One region of the Nonomuraea sp. NPDC049758 genome, then DNA from elsewhere that is predicted to be linked to it. Evidence: riboswitches for the same ligand, from Rfam matches in the RefSeq annotation. Region 1 holds a riboswitch; the other holds the start of a gene.
The links. Region 1 has a riboswitch for S-adenosylmethionine ahead of thrC (threonine synthase). Riboswitches for the same ligand answer to the same signal wherever they lie in the genome.
Positions count from the first base shown of each region.

Region 2: linked by a shared signal. The riboswitch ahead of AB0J46_RS17760 (aminotransferase class V-fold PLP-dependent enzyme) and the one ahead of thrC (threonine synthase) in region 1 are both predicted to bind S-adenosylmethionine.

Region 1 is NZ_JBFAMZ010000020.1:162,479-169,663, forward strand. Features, by position in the region: gene AB0J46_RS40025 (AAA family ATPase) at 1-530, shown strand, start outside; gene AB0J46_RS40030 (YbhB/YbcL family Raf kinase inhibitor-like protein) at 593-1,123, shown strand; gene AB0J46_RS40035 (hypothetical protein) at 1,225-1,785, opposite strand; gene groL (chaperonin GroEL) at 1,938-3,566, opposite strand; gene AB0J46_RS40045 (cold-shock protein) at 3,911-4,111, opposite strand; gene AB0J46_RS40050 (MoaD/ThiS family protein) at 4,355-4,630, opposite strand; gene thrC (threonine synthase) at 4,656-5,888, opposite strand; SAM riboswitch class I at 5,902-6,042, opposite strand; gene AB0J46_RS40060 (RNA polymerase sigma factor) at 6,122-6,676, opposite strand; gene AB0J46_RS40065 (trehalose-6-phosphate synthase) at 6,708-7,185, shown strand, end outside.
Region 2 is NZ_JBFAMZ010000006.1:173,703-180,887, reverse strand. Features, by position in the region: gene AB0J46_RS17760 (aminotransferase class V-fold PLP-dependent enzyme) at 1-1,177, opposite strand, end outside; SAM riboswitch class IV at 1,224-1,339, opposite strand; gene AB0J46_RS17755 (cytochrome P450) at 1,415-2,614, shown strand; gene AB0J46_RS17750 (SAM-dependent methyltransferase) at 2,598-3,560, opposite strand; gene AB0J46_RS17745 (chaplin family protein) at 3,755-3,979, shown strand; gene AB0J46_RS17740 (DUF2520 domain-containing protein) at 4,313-5,203, shown strand; gene panC (pantoate--beta-alanine ligase) at 5,226-6,059, shown strand; gene AB0J46_RS17730 (L-aspartate oxidase) at 6,144-7,185, shown strand, end outside.

The DNA of each region.
Region 1 (7,185 bases):
CCACCACCTCGTGGGAGACCGTGCTGAAGCACCTCGGCCAGGACGAGGGCGAGGTGACCGAGCTGACGCTCGGCTTCCGCGTGCCGCGCGAGGTGCTCGACTACGCGGCCCGCCTGCTGCCCTCGATCGCCCCCGCGCTGGCCGCCCCGCGGTCGCTGCGTCCGGGCGCCGGCTCGCTCACGGTCCGGCCGGGCGGCACGGTCGCCGAGGCCGCCCGGGAGGTCCTGGCCAGGGAGGGCTCGATCGGGCTCATCGTCCCTGACGCGATGGTGGCGGCGGTCTCCGAGTCGCTGTCCGGCCTGCCGCACGCGGTGCTCGACCCCGACGCGACGCAGGAGCACCGCCTGCTGATCGTGCCCGCCACGCTCGCCAAGGGCCTGGAGTACGACCACGTGATCGTCGTGGAGCCGGCCGACATCGTCGAGGCCGAGCCCCGCGGCCTGGCCCGCCTGTACGTGGTCCTGACCCGCGCGGTCACCTCGCTCACGGTGCTGCACGACAGGCCGCTCCCGGCGCAGCTCGGAACCTGACGGAGGGCGGGCACGGCCGCTTCTAGGATGGCCTGAAGAAGCTGTCGACCTAGGAGGATGCCGTGCCCGCACCGCTTCCGCATGAACACCTGCCCCCGGTCCCCGCGCTCGTGGTGGAGAGCGACGACATCCGCGACGGCGAGCGGCTGAACGACCTCCACGTCTTCGACGACTGGGGGATGACCGGCGGGAACGTCTCGCCCCAGCTGCGCTGGTCGGGCGCGCCCGAGGGCACCCGCGGCTACGCCGTCACCTGCCACGACCCCGACGCCCCCACCGGCAGCGGCTTCTGGCACTGGGTGCTGTTCGACCTGCCCGGCGAGACCACGGAGCTGCCCAGGGGCGCGGGCACCGGCCCCGACTTCAAGGGCCTGCCCGCCGGCGCGGTGCACGCCCGCAACGACTACGGCACCAAAGACTACGGCGGCGCCGCTCCCCCGCCCGGCGCCCCCCACCGCTACGTCTTCACGGTGCACGCGCTCGGGGTCGACGAGCTGGGCGTCGGCGGCGACGCGAGCCCGGCCGTGGTCGGCTTCAACATCACCGCCAACACGCTGGCCCGCGGCCACATCGTCGCGCACTTCGGCGTCTGAGACCGGCACAACACCGCGGCGAAGGCGCCCCGTTCGCGTTCGGGGCGCCTTCGCCGTGGTGCCGCGTCGGGTTCCGTACGCCCGGCGCCACCAGACGGGGTTCAGTCGCCCTGCACCAGCTCGTCCGCGAACGTGAAGTCCCCGGGGGCGTTGGACGACAGGTCCTCGCTCTCGCCGCCCGACTGGCCCTCGAAGGCGTCCGAGACGTCCTCGCGCTCGCCCGACATGTCCACGCCCTCCTCCGAGACGTCCTCGCGCTCGCCCGACATGTCCACGCCCTCCTCCGAGACGTCCTCGCGCTCGCCCGACATGTCCACGCCCTCCTCCGAGGCGTCCCCGCGCTCGCCGGACCGCTCGTCGGCCTCGTCCGTCGACCGCTCGTCGACCTCGTCCGACGACCTGTCCTCGCCTTCCTCCGACGACCTGTCCTCGCCCTCCTCCGACATCTCCCCGCGCTCGTCCTGCGACGTCCACCTGGACGGCGAGGCGCAGTAGTCGCGGTCGTACAGTTCCAGGTAGCCCGCGCAGTAGGGCACGTCGACGTACTCCAGGGCCTCGTCCAGGTAACCGTGGTCGTCTGCCTGGGCGGGCATCGTCATGGCGGCCGCGGCGGCCAGCATGACGGCTCCGAGCCCGAGAACGCGCGCGGTGCGGGAATTCATGTAACTACTCCTTTGTGCGGTGAATCGTCACTTCGTTTCGTTACTTTCCGTAGTCAATAACTACTAAACGTGACGGGACCGGACACAACAAAAGGCGGCCGGATCCTTGGAGATCCGAACCGCCTTCTGATGCGTCAGCGACCAGGCGAGGCCTAGAAGTCCATGTCGCCGCCGCCGGGCATGCCGGCCGGAGCAGCAGGGGTCTTCTCGGGCTTCTCGGCGATGACGGCCTCGGTGGTGAGGAAGAGCGCCGCGATGGAGGCGGCGTTCTGCAGCGCGGAGCGCGTCACCTTGGCCGGGTCGATGATCCCGGACTCGAACATGTTGACGTACTCGCCGGAAGCGGCGTTGAGGCCCTCGCCCGGGGTCAGGTTGCGCACCTTCTCCACGACGACGCCGCCCTCAAGACCGGCGTTGACCGCGATCTGCTTGAGGGGCTCCTCAAGAGCCTTCTTCACGATCGCCGCGCCGGTGGCCTCGTCGCCGTTGAGCTCGAGCTTGTCGAACGCCTTGGCGCCGGCCTGCAGCAGCGCCACGCCACCGCCGGGGACGATGCCCTCCTCGACGGCCGCCTTGGCGTTGCGCACGGCGTCCTCGATGCGGTGCTTGCGCTCCTTGAGCTCGACCTCGGTCGCCGCGCCGGCCTTGATGACCGCCACGCCACCGGCCAGCTTGGCCAGGCGCTCCTGCAGCTTCTCGCGGTCGTAGTCGGAGTCGGTGCGCTCGATCTCGGCGCGGATCTCGTTGACCCGGCCGGAGATCGCCTCGGCGTCACCGGCGCCGTCGACGATGGTGGTCTCGTCCTTGGTCACCACGACCTTGCGGGCGCGGCCGAGCAGGTCGAGGGTGGCGGTCTCGAGCTTGAGGCCGACCTCCTCGGCGATGACCTGACCGCCGGTCAGGATCGCGATGTCGCCCAGCATGGCCTTGCGGCGGTCGCCGAAGCCCGGGGCCTTGACGGCCACGGAGCGGAACAGGCCGCGGATCTTGTTGACCACCAGGGTCGCCAGGGCCTCGCCGTCGACGTCCTCGGCGATGATCAGCAGCGGCTTGCCGGACTGCACGACCTTGTCGAGCAGCGGCAGCAGGTCCTTGTTGGCCGAGACCTTGCTGTTGACGATCAGGATGTACGGGTCTTCGAGAACGGCCTCCATGCGGTCGGAGTCGGTCACGAAGTACATCGACGTCATGCCCTTGTCGAAGCGCATGCCCTCGGTGAGCTCGAGCTCCAGGCCGAAGGTGTTGCTCTCCTCGACGGTGATGACGCCTTCCTTGCCGACCTTGTCCATCGCCTCGGCGATGAGCGAGCCGATCTCGGGGTCGGCGGCGGAGATGGAGGCGGTGGAGGCGATCTGCTCCTTGGTCTCCACATCCTTGGCCAGCTTGGAGAGCTCCTCGCTGACCCGCTCGACGGCGGCCTCGATGCCCTTCTTCAGGGCCATCGGGTTGGCGCCGGCGGCCACGTTGCGCAGACCTTCGCGCACCAGAGCCTGGGCGAGCACGGTGGCCGTGGTGGTGCCGTCGCCGGCGACGTCGTCAGTCTTCTTGGCGACTTCCTTGACCAGCTCGGCGCCGATCTTCTCCCACGGGTCCTCGAGCTCGATCTCCTTGGCGATGGAGACGCCGTCGTTGGTGATCGTGGGAGCGCCCCACTTCTTCTCCAGCACGACGTTGCGCCCCTTGGGGCCCAAGGTCACCTTGACGGCGTCGGCGAGCTGGTTCATACCGCGCTCGAGACCGCGCCGGGCGTCCTCGTCAAACGCGATCATCTTGGCTGCCATAAGGCTAGACCTCCCAGATGCAGGGTGGCGTGTCCTGGACCGAGCCGACGCCCGCGACGGCATAGGCCTGCATCTCCGTTCGGCAGACCCCATCGTCTCGATCCGAGTTGTTGGCACTCTGCCACACAGAGTGCCAACGAACTGTTTAGCACTCTACCCTGCCGAGTGCAAGCCACGGGCACCCCACCCCAGCTCATCGGGCAGGTCATCGGGTGCGCCGGTTCGCACGGCGAGCCGCCCCTGAGGCGCGGCCCGCCGTGCGAAGCCGACGGAGGAAACAGTGGCGAGCCCGTACGGACTGCGCTGCCGCACGTCCCGCCTTGGTGCATACCAGCGAGGGTGAATCAGACCGTGCGGACGGACTCCGCCTGCGGCCCCTTCTGGCCCTGCGTGATCTCGAACTCGACACGCTGTCCCTGTTCGAGAGAGCGGTACCCGTCCATCATGATCGCTGAGTAATGGACGAATACATCCTTACCACCGTCTACCGCGATGAAGCCGTAGCCCTTGTCCGCGTTGAACCACTTGACGGTGCCCTGCGCCACTTCCGACTCCTCTTACTGGGCTCGCAGATCTCGCCCATTCCTTCGCGAGACCCGTAATCGCATGACTTTTGGGAAAATCAGCCAGACGATCGCCCTCGACCATACCTGTGGCACGGGGTTTGGCAACAGAGTCAACCGACAAAACGCTAATTTCATCGAAGGCTGAGTCGTTCGAGGTTGAATTTGGTTCTAAAACAAGAAGGCGCCCACAAGGGGCGCCTTCAAGAGTCGGTGGTCCGGCGGTCAGCCGCCCGCGACGGCGGGGATGATGGAGATCTGAGTGCCTTCAGGGGCGGGAGTGTCCAGGCCCTCGGCGAAACGGACATCCTCATCACCAACGTATACGTTGACAAAACGACGAATCTTGCCCGATTCATCCAGAATTCTCGCGCCGATCCCCGGGTAGTCGGAGTCAAGCTTGGCGAGAACGTCACGAAGAGTCGCCCCTTCGCCACTCACCTCGGCGTTACCCCCGGTGTAAGTGCGCAGAATGGTGGGAATCCGCACAGAAACGCTCATGGTTTTTGTTGCCTTTCCTGGATTGTCAGACAGTCGCGCGGAACGCGTCGAGAGAGGGCCGGATCACGGCGGTGGGCCGCGCGTCGTCGCTGATCGCGTCGAGCGTCTTGAGGCCGTCGCCGGTGTTCAGGACCACCGTCTCGGCCTCGGGGTCGAGCCTGCCCGTCTCGACGAGCTTCTTCAGCACGCCCACCGTGACGCCGCCCGCGGTCTCGGCGAAGATGCCCTCGGTGGAGGCCAGGAGCTTGATGGCGGCGACGATCTCGGGGTCGGTGACGTCCTCGACGCCTCCGCCCGTGCGCCGGGCGATGTCCAGCACGTACGGCCCGTCTGCGGGGTTGCCGATGGCCAGCGACTTGGCGATCGTGTCCGGCTTGACCGGCTGGACGACGTCGTGCCCCGCCTTGTACGCCGTCGAGACCGGCGAGCACCCGGCCGCCTGGGCCCCGAACACCTTGTAGGGGGTGTCCTCGACCAGCCCGAGCGCGATCAGCTCCTTGAAGCCCTTGTCGATCTTCGTGAGCTGGGAGCCGGAGGCGATGGGGATGACGATCTGCTCGGGCAGCCGCCAGCCGAGCTGCTCGGCGATCTCGTACGCGAGCGTCTTGGACCCCTCGGCGTAGTAGGGCCGCAGGTTGACGTTGACGAACCCCCACCGCTCGCCCAGCGGGTCGCCGATCAGCTCCGAACAGAACCGGTTGACCTCGTCGTACGTGCCGTCGATGCCGATCAGCCGGCCGCCGAACACCCGGGCCATGGCGATCTTGGCCGCTTCGAGGTCGGCGGGGATGAACACGCACGCGTCGAGGCCGGCCCGCGCGGCGGCGGCGGTGACCGCGCCGGCGAGGTTGCCCGTGGAGGAGCAGGAGAGCGTGTGGAAACCGAAGTTCCTGGCCGCCTCGACGGCGATGGCGACCACCCGGTCCTTGAAGGAGTGGGTGGGGTTGCCCGAGTCGTCCTTCACGTGCAGGGAACGGATGCCGAGCGCCTTGCCGAGGTTGCCGGCCTTGACCAGCTTCGTCCAGCCCGGGTTCATGTTGGGCTTGCTCGCCACGTCGGCGGGGACCGGGAGCAGGGAGCGGTAGCGCCAGATGTTGGCGGGGCCGGACTCGATGTCCGCGCGGGTCACCTGGCCGAAGGAGTAGGCCGCTTCGAGCGGCCCGAAACACTCCAGGCAGGCGAAGCTGGGACCCAGGGGGTAGCGCGTGCCGCACTCGCGGCAAGACAGAGCGACGGCAGGACCAAAGTCGAGCGACATGAAGCGAGGCCTTCCCTCATCTTCGCCCGCGGCCACCTTGACCGCGAACCGGAATTGGCACCTTGTCCCGGTCGGCCTCGCCAGGTCGCGAGCACAAGCCGGGAGGGTTGCCGGGGCTTCGCAGGGCCGGTCCCTCCACCCCTCTGGATGAGCAATATTCAGTTGTCGAAAAGGACTCTACCTTCTCAAGTGGCGGAAACGACCACCCGTCTCACCATGTGAGCGAACGCGTCTCACCGATAGTCCTCCCCGAGGACTCCCTGCACGTACTTGCGGGCCTGGTGGATGCGGGACTTGGCGGTGCCGAGCGGGATGTTGAGCTGCTCGGCCACCTCGTTGTAGTCGAGCTGGACGATGTCGCGCAGCACCAGCGCCTGGGCCAGGTCGGGCTTGTCGGCCTCCAGCGCCTCCATCGCGTCGAGCAGGTCGAGCCGCGAACCGGCGATCACGCTGACCCGTCGCGCGTCCGGCTTCTGCATCGGCAGCTCCTCCGACGTCTGCTCGGCGGCCCTGCGCTTCAGCGAGCGGTACGTGGTGCGCGCGCAGTTGGCGGTCACGATGTGCAGCCAGGTGCTGAACCTGGCCCGCCCCTCGAACCGGCCGATGTTGCGCGCCACGGCCAGCAGAGTGTCCTGCGAGGCTTCTTCCGCGTCCTGGTGATAGGGCAGGATCCGGGCGCAGTGGCGCATCACGTCAGGCTCGATCCTGGCCAGGAGCTCGCCGAGCGCGCGATGGTCTCCGGCCGCGGCCGAGCGGGCGAGTTCCTCGGTTAGCTCATCTAGCGCCATAGCTGGGATCCTATGGGCGAAGGGAGCCCAAATGAACAGCGTTCTCGTGGCGTCCAACCGCGGGCCGGTCTCCTTCACCGTCGACGACGACGGTGAGCTGACCATGAAACGCGGTGGTGGCGGCCTCGTCTCGGGCCTGTCGGGGGTGGCCAAGGAGCACGGCGTGCTGTGGGTGTGCGCCGCGCTGTCCGACGGCGACCGCAGCGCCGTGCGCCTGGCCCCGGGTGGCCGGCTCGACCGCGGCGGCTACGACACGGGCGCCCTGCGGATGCTCGACATCCCCGCGGCCACCTTCCACCGCGCCTACAACGCCGTGGCCAACTCGACCCTGTGGTTCGTCAACCACCTGCTGTACGACATCCCCAACTCCCCCAGTTTCGGCACCAAGTTCCGGCGCGAGTGGGAGTCCTACCGCGACTACAACGGCGCGTTCGCGCTGGCGCTGGCCGAGGAGGCCGGGCACGGCGCGCGCGTGATGGTCCAGGACTACCACCTGACGCTCACCCCGG
Region 2 (7,185 bases), on a different contig from region 1:
AGGTGCCGAGCAGGTGCCGGACGAACGGGTGCGCGCAGAACTTCCCGTCCCGCACGCCGATGCCGTACTCGCCGGACAGCGCCTCGGCCACCTCGCGGGCCGAGTAGCCGTCCACGACGAACGACACGATCCCCACCCGCGGGTGGTCCTCGCCCCACAACGACAGCTCGCGCACCCCGTCGATCGAGGCCAGGCCGGTACGCAGCCGGGCGATCAGGCGCTCCTCCTCGCGCACCAGCTCCGTCCACCCCGTGGCGGTGAGCGCGTCGCAGGCGGCGGCCAGGGCGATGGCGCCGAGCACGTTGGGGGTGCCGGCCTCGTGGCGCGGCTCGGGGTCGTCGTGCCACTCGGTGGTCTCGCCCACCGAGCGCACCGCGCCGCCGCCCTTCAGGTACGGCTCGCCCGCCGCCAGCCAGTCACGGCGTCCGACCAGCACGCCGGCGCCGAAGGGCGCGTACAGCTTGTGGCCGGAGAAGGCCACGTAGTCCAGGTCGAGCGCGGTCAGGTTGAGCCTGCGGTGCGGGACGAGCTGGGCCGCGTCCACCAGGATCCGGGCGCCGTGCCGGTGGGCGATGTGGGCGAGGGCGGCGATGGGCCACAGCTCGCCGGTGACGTTGGAGGCGGCGGTGACCACGAGCAGCTTGGGCCCCTCGATCCCGGCCAGCGCCTCGTCGGCGGCGCGGACGGCCTCGCCGGGGAAGGCGGGCGGCGCCAGGCGCACGGACCGCTCCCAGGGCAGCAGCGAGGCGTGGTGCTCGGAGTCGAAGACGACGACGGTCGTGCCCTCGGGCAGGCAGCCGGCCAGCAGGTTGGTGGCGTCGGTGGTGTTGCGGGTGAAGATGACGGCGTCGTCCGGGCGGGCGCCGACGAAGGCCCGGACCGTGTGGCGGGCCTGCTCGTACCGGGCGGTGGTGAGCTGGGAGGCGTAGCCCGCGCCGCGGTGGACGCTGGAGTAGGCCGGGAGCGCGGCGGCGACGGCGGCGCTGACCGGCTCAAGACAGGGGGCGCTGGCGGCGTAGTCGAGGTTGGCGTAGCTCACCAGCCGGCCGCCCTTGACCGGCACTTCGAGGTCGGCGCCGAGCACGGCGGGGATCGACCGTCCGGAGGCGGCGGCAGGGGCGTGGGCCTCGGCGGCGGCCTGGGCGGGAACGGAGTTGAAGATCGTCAGCGTGGACACGGCACAGCTCCTCACGGGTCGGTCGGACCCCTGGAAGCAGCCACGGAGCCCGCGCTTGCCCGCCACACCTCGTGACGGACCAGGTCTTCACCCGGGGCACCCCGCCGCGGACGCGAGGGTTGCCGGCCAGCTAGCCGGGGCTTGTCGCTGGCACTCATGACCTACGACGGCACTATAACCGACACCCGGGCATGATTCGCAAGCTCAGCAGGTCAACCCGTCTCATAAGATGAAATGGTGCGCTTTGATCCTTGGAATCCGGATTTCGTCGTCGACCCCTATCCGGCGTACGACGAGCTGAGGCGCGAGGCGCCCGTCCGCTACTTCGAGCCGTCCAACCAGTGGCTGATCTCCCGGCACGCGGACGTGAACGCGCTGCTCAGAGACCGGCGGCTGGGCCGCGACTACACGCACGTCGCCACGCACGAGGAGTTCGGCCGGCAGCCCGCGCCGGAGTTCCAGGAAGCCTTCTGGCGGGTCAGCAGGAACGGCATGCTGGAGGTCGAGCCGCCGGACCACACGAGGCTGCGCCGGCTGGTGTCCAAGGCGTTCACGCCGCGCATGGTCGAGTCGCTGCGCCCGCGCGTCCGGGCCATCGCCGAGAGCCTGATCGACGCCTACGTCGAGAAGGGCGGCGGCGACCTGATCGCCGAGGTCGCCGAGCCGCTGCCGGTCACCGTCATCGCCGAGATGCTCGGCGTCCCCGAGCAGGACCGCCACCTGCTGCGCCCGTGGTCGGCCGACATGTGCGGCATGTACGAGCTCAACCCCAGCCTGGAGACCCAGCACCAGGCGGTGCGCGCGGCCGAGGAGTTCGAGTCCTACCTCAAGGACCTGGCCCGCGACCGGCTGGCCAACCCCGGCGAGGACCTGGTCAGCGCCCTGGCCGCGATCCCCGAGCTGACCCTCGACGAGCTGGCCGGCACCTGCGTGCTGCTGCTCAACGCGGGCCACGAGGCCACGGTCAACGTCACCGGCAACGGCTGGCGAGCCCTGCTGAAGAACCCCGGCGAGCTGGCCCGGCTGCGCGCCGACCGTTCGCTGCTGCCGACCGCCATCGAGGAGCTGCTGCGCTACGACACCCCGCTGCAGCTCTTCGAGCGCTGGGTGCTGGAGGACATCGAGGTGCACGGCGTGCGGATCCCGCGCGGCTCGGAGGTCGCCTGCCTGTTCGGCTCGGCCAACAGGGACCCCGAGGTGTTCGAGGACCCGGACCGGCTCGACCTGGGCCGTCCGGACAACCCGCACATCTCCTTCGGCGCCGGCATCCACTTCTGCCTGGGCGCGCCGCTGGCCAGGATCGAGCTGACGGAGTCGTTCACGGCCCTGCTGGACCGGGTCGGGACGATCGAGCTGCGCGCGGAGCCGGTCTACAAGCCGGGCTTCGTCATCCGCGGCCTGCGCTCGCTCGACCTCGACGTCACCGGCTCTGGCTGAGCCAGCCGAACCCGCCGAGCCCGGCCGGATCGATCAGCTCGCCCTCCTCCGACGCCCGCGACAACGCGCGCACGTAGCCGCGCGGATCGGTGCGGGCGAGGTCGACCGGCGGCCGGGCGCCGGTGAGGCCCAGCGCCCGCAACATGTCGCGCTGTGTGGACAAGGTTGTGGATATCGCGCCGGCCCGCCGCCCGGCCTCGGCGCACGCGTCGAGCGCGACGTGGGCGGTGATGTCGCAGGTCCCGTCGGGGACGGGGGCCACGACGGCGCCGTCGCGGTAACCGGTCAGCGTGCCACAGAGCGGTCGGTTATCCACAGGGTGTGCATAATCCACGGCTATCGCCCGGCCGCGGGCGAGGCGTACCAGAACGGAGGCCCAGGCGTCGTCACGGGGACGGCCGATCTCGGCGCGGGTGCCCACGTGCGGCAGCGGCCACCAGCGGTCGAGCCACTCCCGATCGGCGGGCCGCAGCGGGCCGCCGAGGCGCTCCTCCCCGGTGCGGGTGTTGACCATGACCAGACGCGGGCCGCCGGAGGTCTGCTCGGCCACGTCGAGCGGGATGTTGTCGAGCCACTCGTTGGCGACGGCCAGGCCGGTGATGCTGGACGGCAGGCAGCGGCGCCACTCGACCTCGTCGGGCAGGCCCGGCGGCCGGGGTGACAGGTCGACGCACGTGACCCGGAGCCGGTCGCGCAGAGCGGGCTCGGCCAGGTCGAGGACGCGGCGGACCAGCACGCCCTCGCCGGAGCCGATGTCGACCAGGTCGAGCCACTCGGGGGAGCCGAGGTCGCAGTCGACCTCCGCCAGCAGGGTCAGGACCGCCTCCGCGAACACCGCCGAGGCCCCGACCGAGGTGCGGAAGTGGCCCGAGGGGCGTTCGCGGAGGTAGAAACCCTCCTCGCCGTAGAGCGCGCGCTCGGTCGCGGCGCGCCAGGTGAGCCACATGAGGCTGACTATCTCATGACTCCGGCCATCGACACGCTAAGTCATTGATTGACTACACTTGGTCGCTACATTGCGCTAACGTTTACGTACTGTCACCGAGCGACTGCGTTTCGCCCATCCGCGGTAAGCGGCGAGCCGGTTCGCTCCACCAAAGCATTGCGGCCACCACGGCCGCATACTGAGAGGAGCCCCCCGTGAAGAAGACTCTGGTCATGGCAGGTGCCATTGCCCTGCTGGCGCTGGCGGCCCCCGCGTACGCCGACGACGTCACCCACGGCAACAACGGCATCCTGAGCGGCAGCCCGATCCACCTCCCCATCACCGCCGTCGTGCCGGTCTGCGGCAACAACATCGGCATCCAGGCCGTGCCGATCAACGGCTGCCAGGGGAGCCCCAACACCGCGGTCTACAGCCGCTGAGGCAGGGAGAGCCCGGACCGCTCGCGCGCGGTCCGGGCTCTGATCCCGGCCGGTCAGTCGGCGGATGACCGGTCAGTGCACCTCCAAGAGGTCGCATCCAGGCGGGCGTCGGGTTTCAGGACTCGGCGCCCGTCGTCGTGCGTGGACCCCTCTCCTCATCTCTTTCGACAGGGGGTGCACGATTCGTATGCCCCTGTCGCATTTGTCGTTAACTCAACAGGCGGTAAAGCGGCGGGCATGCCTGACCGCGTTCGTCGGCCCGCGACATGTGCGGCGCCGCCCGCCGGTTACGCTGGTCGGCAGTGCCATCACCGTCGACAGGGGTGAGACGTCATGGACGCAGGTGATCGCCCGGCACGGCTGACCGTCGGCGTGCTCGGCGCGGGCAAGGTCGGCTCCGCGCTCGGCGCCGCGCTGGCGCAGGCGGGCCACCGGATCGTCGCCGCGAGCGGGGTCTCCGACAGGTCGCGGAGGTGGGCCGCCGACCGGCTCGGGGTCGAGCTGACGCGGCCCGACGAGGTGGTGGCCGCCGCCCAGCTCATCCTGCTGACCGTCCCCGACGACGCGCTGCCCGACCTCGTGGCCGGCCTGGCCCGTACGGGCGCCGACCTCCAGGGCAAGCTGCTCGTCCACACCAGCGGCGCGTACGGCCTGTCGGTGCTCGAACCCGCCGCCGGGGTGGGCGCGCTGCCGCTCGCGCTCCACCCGGTCATGACCTTCACCGGCCGCGACGACGACCTCAACAAGATCACCGGCATCTCGTTCGGCGTCACCGCGCCCGACCTGCTGCGGCCGGTCGCCGAGGCGCTGGTGATCGAGATGGGCGGCGAGCCGGTCTGGATCGCCGAGACCGACCGCGCGCTCTACCACGCGGCCCTGGCCAACGCCGCCAACCACATGGTCACGCTCATCGCCGAGTCCGAGGAGCTGCTCGGGCGCATCGGCGTCGAGCACCCGGGCCGGATGCTGGGCCCGCTGCTCGGCGCGGCGCTCGACAACGTGCTGCGGCTGGGCATCGCCGGGCTGACCGGCCCGGTCGTCCGCGGCGACGCGGGCACCGTGCGCAAACACGTCGACGCGCTGATCCTGGCCGCCCCGGAGGCCGCCGACGCCTACATCGCACTGGCCCGGCTCACCGCCGACCGGGCGCTGGCCGCTGGGCTGCTCAAACCGGAGGAGGCGGAGCGGCTGCTCGACGCGCTTGGGGGCAATATATGGACCTGACCGTCGGGTGTGGAGGGCAGCAATGGATCTGATCGTGGCCGGCAACCGGGACGACCTGGCGAAGGCGCGTGGCACGGGCAGCGTGGCGCTGGTCCCGACCATGGGCGCGCTGCACGAGGGCCACCGGTCGCTGATCAGGGCCGCCCGGGTACGCGCCGACCAGGTCGTGGTCAGCATCTTCGTCAACCCGCTGCAATTCGGTCCTAACGAGGATCTTTCCCGCTATCCCCGTACGTTTGACGCCGATCTCGACGTGTGCCGGGAGGAGGGCGTGCACGTCGTGTTCGCGCCCTCGCCCGAGGACATGTACCGCCCCGAGCGGCAGGTGAGCGTCTGCGCGGGCGAGATGGGCGCGATCGTCGAGGGCGCCTCCAGGCCGGGCCACTTCGACGGTGTGCTGACGGTGGTGCTCAAGCTGTTCAACCTGGTCCGTCCCGACGTGGCGATCTTCGGTCAGAAGGACGCCCAGCAGCTCGCCGTCATCCGCCGCATGGTGGCCGACCTCGACCTGGCCGTCGAGATCGTCGGGGCGCCCACCGTGCGCGAGCCCGACGGCCTGGCCCTGTCCAGCCGCAACCGTTACCTGTCGGCGCGCGACCGCGCGGTCGCGCTGGCCCTGTCCCGCGCCCTGCGGACGGGCGCGGCCGAGCTCACCGCCGGCGCCATCCGGTCCACCGCCCGCGCGGTGCTCGACGAGGCCGGCCCCGACCTCGACCTCGACTACCTGGCGCTGGTCGATCCGGCCACGTTCAAGGAGGTCGACGACGCCTACGAAGGCTCGGCCGTGCTCGCCGTGGCGGCCCGGGTGGGCGGCACCCGGCTGATCGACAACGTCGTCCTGAGTCTTCGTCGCTGATCCGTACGGTGCCCCCGGGGCATGTCCACGCTGCGGCAGGCGTTATCGTCATAGTGACGAAATCGCCTCAGTGAGGAGACCCCCATGAGTGCACCGGCGATTCCCCAGCGTCTGACGGCCCCCGAACCCGGCTGGACGGTCGAGGCGGACGTGGTCGTCGTCGGCTCCGGCGTCGCGGGCCTGACCGTGGCGCTGCGCCATGCCGAGCTGGATCCCGCGGCCAAGGTCCTGGTCGTCACCAAGGACGTGCTGTCCGCCGGGTCCACCAAGTGGGCCCAGGGGGGCATCGCCGCCGTGCTGGACCCGCGCGACACCCCCGACGAGCACCTGAGCGACACGTTGCTCGCCGGGGTCGGGCTGTGCGACACCAAGGCCGTACGAACCCTGGTGACCGAGGGGCCGGGCGCGCTGCGGCGGCTCATCGAGCGCGGCGCCCGGTTCGACCGCACCCCCGACGGCGAGCTCCAGCTCACCAGGGAAGGCGGCCACCGGCGCCACCGGATCGTGCACGCCGGCGGCGACGCCACGGGCGCCGAGGTGCAGCGGGCGCTGGTCGAGGCGGTGCGCGCCGGATCGATCGAGGTGATCGAGCACGCGCTCGTGCTCGACCTGCTCAAGGACGCCCGCGGCCGGGCCAGGGGAGTGACCCTGCACGTCATGGGCGAGGGCGCGCGCGACGGCGTCGGGGCGGTCCTGGCGCGGGCGGTGGTGCTGGCCACCGGCGGCATGGGCCAGGTCTACGCCGCGACCACCAACCCGGTCGTGTCCACGGGCGACGGCGTGGCGCTCGCGCTCAGGGCGGGGGCGGTGGTGCGCGACATCGAGTTCGTGCAGTTCCACCCGACCGTGTTGTGGTTGGGGGAGGGCTCGACCGGCCAGCAGCCGCTGATCTCCGAGGCGGTCAGGGGCGAGGGCGCCATCCTCGTCGACCACGAGGGCAACCGGTTCATGCAGGGCGTGCACGAGCTGGCCGACCTGGCCCCGCGCGACATCGTGGCCAAGGCGATCACCAGGGTCATGAGTGAGACCGGCCGCGACCACGTCTTCCTCGACGGCCGCCACTTCGGCAGGGACAAGTGGGAGAGCCGTTTCCCCACCATCTACGCCGTCTGCCGGGAGCACGGCA